DNA from 3 places in the Halobacillus naozhouensis genome. Region 2 is predicted to be linked to each of the others. Evidence: riboswitches for the same ligand, from Rfam matches in the RefSeq annotation. Region 2 holds a riboswitch; each other region holds the start of a gene.
The links. Region 2 has a riboswitch for S-adenosylmethionine ahead of sfnG (dimethylsulfone monooxygenase SfnG). Riboswitches for the same ligand answer to the same signal wherever they lie in the genome.
Positions count from the first base shown of each region.

Region 1: another riboswitch for S-adenosylmethionine. It lies ahead of cobA (uroporphyrinogen-III C-methyltransferase); the one in region 2 lies ahead of sfnG (dimethylsulfone monooxygenase SfnG).
Region 3: another riboswitch for S-adenosylmethionine. It lies ahead of P9989_RS03280 (Na+/H+ antiporter NhaC family protein); the one in region 2 lies ahead of sfnG (dimethylsulfone monooxygenase SfnG).

Region 1 covers NZ_CP121671.1:2,585,052-2,589,259, forward strand. The annotation lists gene P9989_RS13605 (uroporphyrinogen-III synthase) at 5-823, opposite strand; gene P9989_RS13610 (sirohydrochlorin chelatase) at 878-1,612, opposite strand; gene cobA (uroporphyrinogen-III C-methyltransferase) at 1,632-2,408, opposite strand; SAM riboswitch class I at 2,599-2,716, opposite strand; tRNA gene P9989_RS13620 (tRNA-Arg) at 3,019-3,092, opposite strand; tRNA gene P9989_RS13625 (tRNA-Gly) at 3,128-3,201, opposite strand; gene P9989_RS13630 (metallophosphoesterase) at 3,436-3,963, opposite strand; gene P9989_RS13635 (XTP/dITP diphosphatase) at 3,977-4,208, opposite strand, start outside.
Region 2 covers NZ_CP121671.1:284,501-288,708, forward strand. The annotation lists gene P9989_RS01630 (ABC transporter ATP-binding protein) at 1-529, shown strand, start outside; gene P9989_RS01635 (ABC transporter permease) at 522-1,478, shown strand; gene P9989_RS01640 (DUF4064 domain-containing protein) at 1,501-1,950, shown strand; SAM riboswitch class I at 2,192-2,288, shown strand; gene sfnG (dimethylsulfone monooxygenase SfnG) at 2,523-3,611, shown strand; gene P9989_RS01650 (NADPH-dependent FMN reductase) at 3,608-4,198, shown strand.
Region 3 covers NZ_CP121671.1:618,699-622,906, reverse strand. The annotation lists gene P9989_RS03295 (LysR family transcriptional regulator) at 1-44, shown strand, start outside; gene P9989_RS03290 (hypothetical protein) at 353-616, opposite strand; gene P9989_RS03285 (VCBS repeat-containing protein) at 866-1,579, shown strand; gene P9989_RS03280 (Na+/H+ antiporter NhaC family protein) at 1,618-2,922, opposite strand; SAM riboswitch class I at 2,997-3,098, opposite strand; gene P9989_RS03275 (hypothetical protein) at 3,134-3,295, shown strand; gene P9989_RS03270 (hypothetical protein) at 3,341-3,715, shown strand; gene P9989_RS03265 (CE1 family esterase) at 3,807-4,208, opposite strand, start outside.

The DNA.
Region 1 (4,208 bases), 1.9 Mb from region 2:
CTAATCAATGGTTGTACAAGGCTATTTGTCGGACGTAACGTTCAAGAGCTACTACCATCGGCCCCATTTTGGGCTGATCAGGCTTAAGAACATTCAGCACCCCATTTCTGTTTAATTCATTTGCTGTCACTTTCCCAACCGCCACTGCCAACACCTTGTCGTTGAAAGCCTGAATGATTTCATGTTTGTCGCGACTTTTCCCAAATAAATTATTGACCTGTGTTTTACTTGTAAAGACAACGGCATCAAGTGATTGAGTTATGATGGCATTTTTAAGATTGTGTAACACCTCGGGAATTGGTTCTTCATAGGAATAAGGCTGAGACAGATAAACATGACAGCCAGCCTTCTCTAATTCCTCCTTGAGCTTTGCATCATCCTGACTATAAACTTGTAAAAAAACCTGGGTCTGCTTGCGATCTATTTGTTCATCGGCAAATGTTTTCAGGATACTTTCCATTGTCCCATCTTCGGAGACCAGACTGACTTGGACAGCATTGCTCTTACACCAATTCAGTGTCTTTTTCCCGCGAATTGCTACTCGCGTTTCATTTAACTTTTCAATAAATGATGAGTAAAGCCCCACTTCTACTGAAGAGTCAGCCAAGGTTTTAGCTCCTATACCTGTCGTAATAATGGCCCAATCAAATGGTTCAAAAAGAAAATCCTTTATATTCTGTTGGCTAGTTTGTTCGTTTAACGTTTGTTTTCCTTGGATGGGATAAACTACCGGTTTTCCGCCTTTTTTCTGGATCAAGTTTCTTAATGACTCAGCACTTCGATCAGCAGCGACTCCAATAAGTTTTCCATCTAACCAGTTCATAACTCGTACTCCTTTCAATTAATTCCTTTCTTTCGCTGCTGAAGAATACATCAATTAGCCTCGCAAAGCTTCATTGACCCGGTCAGTCAAAGCATCAATCATAATGGGATGGTTACCAAGATATTGACACAACACCACCTGTTGACCTTTCTTCTGTACTTCATTGATTTTGGCTTCCATCGAACGCATAAGCAGCCCGGTAAACCATAGGTAGGGAATCACGAACGTTTGTGACCATCCTCCACGCTTAGAAGTTTGCAAACCATCATGAAAAGAAGGTGAACAGGCAGCTAAATAGCTCACATCGACATTAGCTGCGTCCGTTTTCGCCCTTAATTTACGTGCGATTTGTTCAATTGAATCTTTAGTCTCTGGATGACGGCTGCCTCTTCCAACTAGCAAGATGTTCATGTCTGATTGGTTGGGTACCTTTTTTTCCTGCACACGTTGAACCAAAATATCAATCACCCGATCCTGGACGCCGATCGTTCGTCCGTAAACGAGGTGAACTTGCGGATAGCGAAGTTTCGCTCGATCGATCTCTTCCGGTATATCACTGTAGTAATGACCTGCACTTAGCAATAAGACAGGTATAATAGCAACCTTCGTTGCTCCACGCCGTACAAGGTTCTCAATTCCTTGAGCCATATCCGGTTCTGCCAGTTCTAAGAAGCACGTTTCCTGAAGAGGAACGTCTACCCTTTTTTGGACGGATTGAAGGAAGGAAACAGCTTCTTTACGTGCCTTCTCAACTCGGCTTCCATGACTCACATATAAAACTGCTTCCATGCAAATATCTCCCTCGCTTTCACCCTACAATTGATGGCACATGAGTTTCTGTCTTGTTCTCAAGCTGTTCAAACCATTGCAGCTGTTCCCTCAGCTTCACGACCTTTCCCACAATAATTATTGAGGGATTCTTGAGGTCATTAGCCTTTTCTACAATATTCCTCAGGCTCCCTGTAACGGTACGCTGATGTGCTGTAGTTCCCCACTCCACCAGAGCTATCGGCGTTTCTGGGGGACGACCATGGCGGATGAGCCGCGCACAAATTTCGGGTAGCTTTTTCACACCCATATAAATACACAAAGTATCCATGCTTTTCACAACGTGCTCCCAATATTCTTCCTGATCATATCCATGTTTGTTCACCCCTGAAAGAAAAGCTACAGACGAGCTATAGTTACGATGTGTGACTGGAATACCAGCATAAGCTGGGGCGGCTACCCCAGACGATATTCCGGGAACGATTTCAAAAGGAATCCTATTCTTTGCTAATTCTTCCGCTTCTTCCCCACCTCGCCCAAAAACGAAGGGATCTCCTCCCTTTAAGCGGGTTACTGATTTACCTTGTAAGGCAAAGTTGCAAAGAAGTCTATTAATTGTTTTCTGATCCAAAGAGTGATTATCAGGCCGTTTACCACAATAAATCAGTTCAGCTTCATCCCCCGCTTCATTCAGTAATTCGGTGTTAATCAACCGATCGTATAAAATGACATCTGCTCGCTGAATGGTCTTCAAGCCCTTCACAGTTATTAATTCTGGGTCACCTGGTCCAGCACCGACAATATAAACTTTATTCATAAGTCCCCCCGGGTTCTCCTTGCACATGTAATTCATTGTAGTCCAAGGTATTTAGTTGGGTATAACGAAAACATCTTCCCGTATATATCTTCCTTCAATCCACATAACTCTTAGCGTTGAACACTAAAAAACCTCTCTTCTTATCAACGATAAGAAGAGAGGTTTTAACACATAAATTTAGCTACCTATCTCCTTATCTTTCAAATGCCGGAGCATCTGCTGGAATTGGCACAGTTTTCTGATGATCAATCATCAGACCCGTTGCCGAGGCTTCAAAGGGCCAGTCCCTCCACCTCTCACGATAAGAATGTGAAAATATGTTATTGAATTATTGGTATATATACTATCCACGTTTAGAAAAAATGTCAATAGAATATGGGAAAATTAACAACATTTAATATTTTCTGCAACAAAAATCGGGCAACTTATTTACTATTCGTGCTGAAGAAACTGCGGTTCTCAGTCCCTTAATGTATCCAACCTATTCTAACTTATTGGTTGCGATGTAATTGAAGCAACTAGTGCATACTGCTCAGCTCGAGTATTTCTTTTTTAAAACACAAAAAAGCCAGAATCCTTATGTATTAAGGATTCCGGCTTTTTCTTTTAGCGTCCCAGGCAGGATTCGAACCTGCGACCCACAGCTTAGAAGGCTGTTGCTCTATCCAGCTGAGCTACTGGGACAAGTCATAAGATTGTAGAATTATGTAGGATTAGAGTGGAGCGGGTGAAGGGAATCGAACCCTCATCATCAGCTTGGAAGGCTGAGGTTTTACCACTAAACTACACCCGCATTTACATTATATCATTAGCCACGTTTGGTCATGCCCTTACCTCTGCTAGCTTAGTCAAAGAAGTTGATCGGGCGGGCAACTCGAAGAACATTCGGTGAAGTTTCGCTCGTGGCTGAGGTTTTACCACTAAACTACACCCGCAAAACAATAAAGTTAATGAACGATTTATTTTTTCCGACAAGGATAATTATAGTAAAATACCGTGTCTTTGTCAACAACTCCGCAGCAAAGAGTTAATTCTTTGCTGCTAGAGATGTTTCCAACCTTAACTCTGGCATAGGTTTCCCAGTCACGTGATAATATTGAAGTTCGATCTTATCAAGTGTTTCCCATTCCATGATGGCGTAGGTCGGTTCTTCACGGTCCCTCGGCAATCTGGCACTGCCTGGATTAATGAACAGTTTGTCTTTCACTTTTTCTGCCCCTGCCATATGTGAATGTCCAAAACAAGCTACCTGAGCACCAAGTTCCTCTGCCCGATACGATAGTGGCATTAACGTTGACTTAATTTGGTGTAAATGGCCATGAACAACCAAAATAGTTAAATCACCAATAGACACTAATTGTTCATTTTCCATGTCGGTATCGAAATCACAATTACCTTTAGCGTAATGAAAACCTTCCAACTCTTCAGACTGGTAGCCGAGTTCTGAATCACCACAATGAATGAGCGCATCCACTTCATAACGGTAACGCTGTTTAATCTCCATCACTTCATTGGTTAATCCGTGCGTGTCACTAATAATTAGCACTTTTGGCATTACAAACACCTCTTTATGATAGATCCTGCAACCATTGTTCTATTTTTAGGATAGCATGCTTTCGGTGACTAATTGAATTCTTTTCCGCTGATGTATACTCTGCCATTGTTCGATGAGAATCACTTGGGATAAATATTGGGTCATAGCCGAAACCGTTGTTACCTGCTGGCTCCATAGCAATCCGCCCTTCACAAGTACCCCTTTCCACAAAAGTTTTATGGCCGGGACGTGCAACAGCGACTGCA
Region 2 (4,208 bases):
ATCCAAATATTCGTTAGGAATGAGGCAGCGACTTGGGATTGCCCAGGCTCTTTTACACAATCCTTCCATTCTCATACTTGATGAACCCACTAATGGACTAGATCCTTCAGGAATTCGTGAGATTCGTTCTTACATAAGAAGACTTGCAGCTGAAGAAGGAGTAGCAGTTATTGTCTCAAGCCACATTTTATCTGAAATGGAAATGATGTGTGACCGAATTGGTATTATTAAAAATGGAGATCTTGTTTCCATTCAGTCTGTGGATGATGCTTTACAACAGTCGGAACAAAAGGAAGTAGCACTTGAGGCACATCCTATGGAGAAGGCTTTTGAAATCCTGCAGCAAATTTTAGAAGGGCCTGTCACTCAGCATAAAGATGAGTTGGTATTTTCAATCAGGAAGACGGAGATTCCGAATGTCATCCAGAAACTTGTCGAACAAAATATTGATATCTACAGTGTGAACGTGAACCGTTCTACCTTGGAAGATAAATTTCTAGACTTGATCGGAGAGGGAAGCATTGAGTAACTTTATCCAGCTAGTTAAGAATGAACAAATGAAGACTTATTCCCAGATAGCTACATGGGTGATGTATATCGTTTTAGCAATCTTTATTATTGGATTCGGTGTTGTTATGAAAGTTGATCAAACAATGACCGACGATCAGCAAGCCTCAGGAGACAACTGGAAGCAAGAACTGAAAGCTGAAAATGAACAGCTCCAGAAGGAAGCCGCGGAACAGGAATTTGTTGCACCCATAAACGAAAAGCAAATCACTATGAATGAATACCGGATCGAAAATAATGTAGAGCCGGACGGATATGATGTTTGGAATTTTGTTCAGGACAATAGGGCGAATATTTCCATAATCAGTCTACTGACGATTATTATAGCAGCGGGAATGATTGCGAATGAATTCAAATGGGGTTCCATTAAATTACTGCTGATCAGACCGATTTCCCGTACGAAAATATTAGCCTCGAAATATGTTTCTGTGCTAGTATTTGCGATGACCATGTTATTATTTTTATATGTACTCTCGTTTCTAACAGGTTCTGTTTTATTTGGCTTTGAAAACTTTATGGAACCTTATTTATACTGGAAAGGGGAGGAAATCCAACAGGCCGCGATTTTCCAGTTTACGTTGTCCCAATATCTATTGAGCTCTGTGAATTTGATTATGATGGCAACTTTCGCATTTATGATTTCTGCTATTTTTAGAAATAGTTCACTTGCAATTGGGATCGCGATTTTCCTAATGATGTCGGGAAATGCGATAGTGGGCTTTTTTAGTAGTAAAGAGTGGGCAAAATTTATTCTGTTTGCTAACACAAATTTGAACCAATTTTTCACAGGGACACCGGTCATATCGGATTTAACCTTAACCTTTTCCGTATCAATACTTGTGGTTTACCTAGTGCTGTTCCTTGGTCTATCCTGGTTTTTCTTCTCCAAGCGGGATATAACGAATGTTTAGTCAGTAAAGGAGTGTAAGTTATATGAAAAGAATTGTAGAAACCGTGTTTGTGGTGATAGGACTGCTTATTTATGGGATTGCAACTGCACTAAGCTTTGTTTTTCTCAATATCCAGGATAATGAAGGATGGAGAGCAGAGATGCAGAGTATGTTGAATCAAGATCCAAACTTTGAACAAGCTCAACTCTCTGTTGACCAAATAATGCAGGGTGTAGCATCTGTAGTCTGGGTCATTATCATTTCTGCTTTATTGGCAATTATTCTGGGGATTTTGGCTATTGTTTACCTTAAAGGAAATAAAAAGCCGAAAGCGGCCGGGATTATCCTGATCATAACAGGGGTCGTTACAACAGTTGGAACACTCGGATTTGGACTGTTCGGCGGACTTGCTTTTCTGATTGCGGGAATTGTTGCTTTAGTCAGGAAAACGAAGCAGCCAATTGAAGGAGAAAGCTCTTCCGCAAGTTATTAATTAATTCATAAGGAGAAGCATGGGCAGCTGCCCATGCTTTTTTTGCGGAAAAAACAGACTTCTCATATGTGCGGACCTTCGTATTGTAAGAAGAACAAATATGATATTCATTCATAAAAATGAATATTTGGAGAACAAGCTCACTAACTCCAATAATTATGTAAATATTTAAAAAACGGATTGACAGTAGGTAATTTAACTATTATGATAGGGTCTAATCATTCAATTAAATAGTGATATCTTCTTATCAAGAGAGGCGGAGGGACTGACCCTGTGAAGTCTCGGCAACCAGCGTTTGCATGGTGCCAAATTCAGTGGATTGCATCCGAAGATAAGAAGGTCGTGTAAGACGGATGTTTAATCGTCTACTATATACGCCCTTTCTTGCTTCGTGAAGCAGGAGAGGGCTTTTTAATTGAATGAAAAAGGCAAAAGGTGCTGCAACACCTTCTGCCTTTGCTGATCATTCAAGTCCTACCCGCCTAAGGGAAATACGGACATCTATGACCATTATTATTAATGTATCATGGTCGTATTGTGTCCGTCTACTTATGAAAGGAGACGGTTTAATTATGGGAAATTTAAAATTTGCTTATTGGGTTCCGAATGTAAGTGGAGGGTTAGTGGTATCAAAGCTGCCCCAGCAAACGGATTGGAGTTTTGAAGCGAATAAGAGATATGCACAAATCGCTGAGGATTCGAACTATGATTTAGCATTATTACAAACAAGGTTTTTTGCAAGCTATGGAGCAGAATACCAGCTCGAAGCAATCACGTTAGCTTCAGCATTGGCAGCCGTTACAGATCGCCTGCAGCTGATTTCGGCGGTTCATCCCGGGCTATGGCATCCGGCCGTGTATGCCAAAATGCTGTCGACGCTGGATCAGATTAGTGGGGGGAGAGCCGCTGTTAACGTAGTGAGTGGCTGGTTTAAACAAGAATTTACTGGTTTCGGCGAACCTTGGCTCGAGCATGATGAACGATACCGCCGTTCTGAGGAGTTTATTCGAGTACTTCGTGAATTTTGGACAAAAGAAAAAGCTGCATTCAGCGGCGATTTTTACAAAATAAATGATGCGCCATCTAAACCAAAACCTGTTCAGGGAGGTAATCTTCCTATTTTCCAAGGAGGGAATTCTACAGCGGCCAAACAGATGGCAGCACGTGTATCAGATTATTACTTTATGAATGGTAATACACTCGAAGGGTTCCAAAAACAAATTAATGAGGTGCGTGAGCTGGCACAGCAAGAGGGGCGCGAGGTGAAATTTGCAGCTCATGGTTTCGCGATTGTGAGGGATTCTGAAGAGGAAGCATATCAACAGTTAAACGATATCGTTCACGCTGCAGATGATGAGGCAGTCGAAGGGTTTAAGCAGTCTGTAAAAGAAGCCGGTCAATCCACACAGGACAGGCAAGGCATGTGGGCTAATTCCAGCTATAAAGATCTTGTTCAATATAATGACGGATTCAAGACTGGCTTGATTGGTACAGCCGAACAGGTAGCAAATCAAATTATCGAGTTAAAAAAAATAGGTGTCGATTTGATTCTAACTGCACACTTTCATTATGAACAGGATCTTGAGCGCTTCGGGAAGGAGGTAATTCCGCTTGTAAAAGAGAAGGAAGCAAAGCTTAAAGCTGAAGGAGTTCTGGCATGAAGGTGTTAGGCCTGTCAGGAAGTGTAACGTTAAGCTCGAAGACGTGGATTTCAGTTAAACGAGCTATTGAAGCGGCTAAGAAAGCTATGCCTGAGGCTGAAGCAAAGCTTGTGCATCTCGGTGAGTACGATACTACGTTATGTGATGGACGTGATCCGTCGTTATATGAAGATGATACAAAAGCACTAATAGACTTAATTGTTGAAGCTGACGCATTGATCATTGGGACGCCTGTCTATCGAGCTTCATTGACCGGGGCTTTGAAGAATGTCTTTGACTTAATTCCGAATGATTCGTTAAGAGGCAAGGCTATTGGTTTCATTGCGACAGGAGGCAGTTATCACCACTATTTAGTGATCGATCACCAATTGAACCCACTCGCTAATTACTTCCGAGCACATGTTATACCAGGAGGAGTGTACGTTCATAATGGTCATTTCAGTGAAGGAGAACTGGTGGATGAAGATGTTCAAAGCCGTTTACGTAAATTGGGCGAGGCAGCTGTCCAGTTAACGGATCACCTTCAAAATAAGGATTTTGAGATTCAACAGCCATCGATCCCCAGGCGAAAACTGCATCAAACATAAAAAAGAAGTG
Region 3 (4,208 bases), 330 kb from region 2:
TGGATTCATTTGAGAGGATCAATAAAGACTTAGAACTTATCTAATACAAAAAAACGCCGTGTGCCTCCCATCACACGGCGCTTTAAAGTGCATTTCTAAGCTATTTTCACGTCTGATTCTATTCTTTCATTAAAAATTCTTACTTAATTACTAAAAAAGAATGTCTTGCTTAACGAACGGCGTCCACCTCTTTAGTGTAAAAACAGAAAACCAAAAAGAAGTAGCCGGGGCAATAACTCCTTCCGGAAATAGATAGGCCAAGACAGGACAACCCCAACGATGACACCAAGGCACGCGCTTGTTTCTAGTTCCGATACATCATCAGGCAATGGGATCGCCATTTGATGGCCAATCACCGTGTTTTGTTAATATATAAAATCGGCGCCTTTGGAGGTGCTTTATATGGATCCTTTGTCAACTCATCCTTCATGGCTTCCAGCGTGCCTTTGTAATTTAGTACTGTCCTGTAAATAGTGCCTATCACAGGTGCATCCCATTTACGCTCTGCCCTATATAACTTCTCTTCCTTTACCTCAACACCCGTATCTTCTACCCGAACTTCAACCTCCTCTACTTGCAACTTTCTACTAAGCTTTGCCTTTGCTTTATACCTCACACTTACCTCTGTTCTAACAAAATAAATAAACGTAAAAACAACAAAATTTTCTGAACTATCTCATGATTACAAAGTAACATTCCTTTCTCCATACATAAAATATTGATAACATTCGTTTTACATATAAAAAAAGCATGCTTATTGAATTGTTCACTAATAAGATGAGGGAACACACTTCTAAATTGGGCGTATGATAAGCACAGAACCATAAAAGGAAAGGTGAGGACCATGTATACTTATCCTTATTTAATGAGACAGCCTCTCACGATTCTTGCAACAGAAATGGGAGATGTAAACGGAGATGGCATTCCTGACCGCGTCTATTTATTAGGCCAGCAGCCGGACAATACAAGTCCATTCGTGACTGACATTACACTCGTGATTCAAGATGGGAGAACGAATGCTTCGTACAGTATCCCCTTGGAATCAAATGCAGGTTATCAGCCAACGCTCTTCTTAGGAGATTTTACTGGGGAACATGTTGACGATATTTTGGTTAGTATTCAATCAGGTGGAAGCGGCGGCTATGGTTATTATTACGCATACTCATTTTTGAATAATCAAGCGAGGGAACTTTTTAATTATGAGACGTTCAACGACTTTTTTGTGTTCGATGTCATCTATAGAAATAATTACAAGGTAGACGTTATTAACAAAACCCTTGATCTAACGTTCACGATTGACATTCAGAACAAAGGAGAAGAATATTTATCTGAGATTTATAATAGTGATGGAACATTGAAAGAGCCGCTTGAAGGCTGGGTTTCTGGGTTGAATGTTCTTTATCCAGTCGACTTTGACGGAGATGGAGTGTACGAATTGTTTGCCTTTCAGGAAATTGCGGGGAGGTACCATGCAGATGGGTTAGGCGTTGTGCAAACTCCTCTTAGCTGGAATGGGCAACAATTTACAGTGATGAACAACCTACAGTATGTAGCGATTTATGGGGCAAATTCCATTTAATAAAATTAAAAAGGAGCCAGCGCGGCTCCTTTTTATCTTCATTTTTTTTCATTTAAGATCGTAAAGCGCGGGAACCTGAAAGCAATGGCCAGTAATCCCGAGATCCCTATTAACATCGGATAAAAGCAGTACGGGACAATCGCTACAGGCGAAATACTGGCAACGCCTGCCACTGCTAGCATTTGCGCACCATATGGAAGCAGACCTTGTATCGTACTTCCGAAAATATCCAGCACACTCGCTGAACGACGCGGTGAAATGTTAAAGCGCTCAGAGATCTGTTTTGCCAAAGGCCCAGTCGTAATAATCGAAATCGTATTATTGGCCGTGGATAAGTTAACCGTACTTACTAATGCTGCGATGCCAAGCTCGCCGCCTCTGTCACTATTAATTCGCTTGCTGATGCTTCTGAGCAGAAATTCAATCCCGCCATTTTGCTTAATTAATTCAACGAGACCGCCTAAGAGAATGACCATTATTGATAGATTCAACATACTTGCAAATCCATCACTGATTAATGTGACGAAATCCATCAAGGCGATTTCATTTAGAATGAGTCCGACGGCCCCAGCAAATAAGATGCCCCCAAATAGTACATAAATGACGTTGACCCCGGCAATAGCAAATACGAGTACAGCCAAATAAGGCAATACTTTTATAAAATTAAAAGACTTCGCTTCCTGGATCGCACCTGAAGCATCAGCCGTCATCACGTAGAAAATGATCGCCGTTATGACCGCAGCAGGCAGTACAATGAAGAAGTTGGCTTTAAATTTATCTTTCATTTCTGCTCCCTGAGTTCTTACAGAAGCAATGGTTGTGTCAGAAATAACCGACAAGTTATCGCCAAACATCGCACCACTAATAATCGTCCCCATTGCGAGAGCGACGTGAATATCTGTCTGCTCAGCTATACCTAAGCCAATCGGAGCCAGAGCTACCACTGTTCCAACAGAGGTCCCCATTGAGATAGAAATGAAACATCCGATAATAAACAGTCCGACAATAATTAAGTTCCCTGGCAGGAAAGAGAGCCCCATATTTACAGTGGAATCTACCGCTCCTACCCCTTCAGCTACTTTGGCGAAAGCGCCGGCCAGCAGGAAAATCACTACCATAAGAATGATATTAGGGTGTCCCCCGCCTTCGCTCAGCTGGTCAATCTTCGTTTGAAAGTTAGTTTTTCGATTCATGACTAATGCGACAAGAATAGACACAAATAAGACAACTAAAACAGGCATTTTATAGAAGTCGCCTGTCAGAATGCCAGAACCGATAAATAATAAGATGAATATAGCAAAAGGAAGCAATGCCCAGGCATTTCCTTTATGTTGTTGTTCCATTATTTAACCTCCTTGGTCAGTCCAAATTAAAAAGCCTTCTTGAATGAAGAAGGCTTGGTCAATCAGTCTGTTCCTTCTTATCTATCAAGTATACGTACTTGCTGGATGTAGCACCATTCCTAAAGGTGGTTGCTGAAGCTTCACCGGGCCAGCCCCTCTGCTTCTCTTGATAAGAATATATTGATTTAAAAAAGTCCATTTCATACTTTACATGAAAACAAATCCGAACACAAGAAATTCAGAAAACTGGGAAATCCCCCCACCTCAGGTCATCCAGAAACTGGATGACCTGAGGTGGGGGATATTGGAATTATTGGTAATCGGGAAAGGGGCCTATATTTACTTGACCGATACACAAGTAGCCCATAGTTGAATAACCTATAAGGAGATTGTTATAGAGAACAGGAGGAGTTTAGAAATGGACTCAAATTATATGAATGCCAATTACATGAACGCTAATCATATGGGGAATATGGTTGCTGATCCGCAGCATTTAGAGCATATGTATCACGTCTGCAATCAGCACAAAAATAAAAATGTGCATATTCAAACCGTATTTGGTGACTCTTTTCAAGGTCGTATTGATCATGTTGATATGGAAAACGTTCACATGACTTTAGCTGAAGGACAGTCGGAGGAAAATTCAAGATTATGGGGCGGATTCGGATACCCTGGCTATGGTTACGGTGGATATGGTTATGGTTACGGCTATCCTTATGGTTATGGAGGGTATGGCGGCATTGGAAGACTGATCCTTCCGTTGACAGCCATCGCTGCATTATCAGTTCTGTAGATAACCAACCACCAAAAAAGCAGCTCTCGCTGAGCTGCTTTTTTAGCATTAAGATTCAGAGGATTGGCAACGTGAACTCTCCTCTAGATTCCTATCCCCTCTTAAAATTCCTCAGATAATTCCAAATAAATTGCGTAGCATCCGGATTTGAATGCACCTTTCCTGCCATAGCAGAAGCCTGCGATTCAGGACCTCCAGGCCATGTGTGTCCTCCGCCTTTTATCGAATAATAAACGGTTCCCTCATGCTGATGAAACGTATGTTTCGTTATAAGACCCCCATCGGCGACAGGAAATTCTTCTTTCAATGCTAGCACAGATTCTGGCCAGGATTTGGCAAAAAGCAAGGCTGTATCGTTTGCCGATAACAACCCGTCGACCATAGACTCCGATTGAACCACACCATCATAGGGAACCACGGCATCCTCTGTCCCCATAAAGAAAACCATCGGCATAGGATGATGCCACTCACAATTCTGTGCTACTTCTGCTGC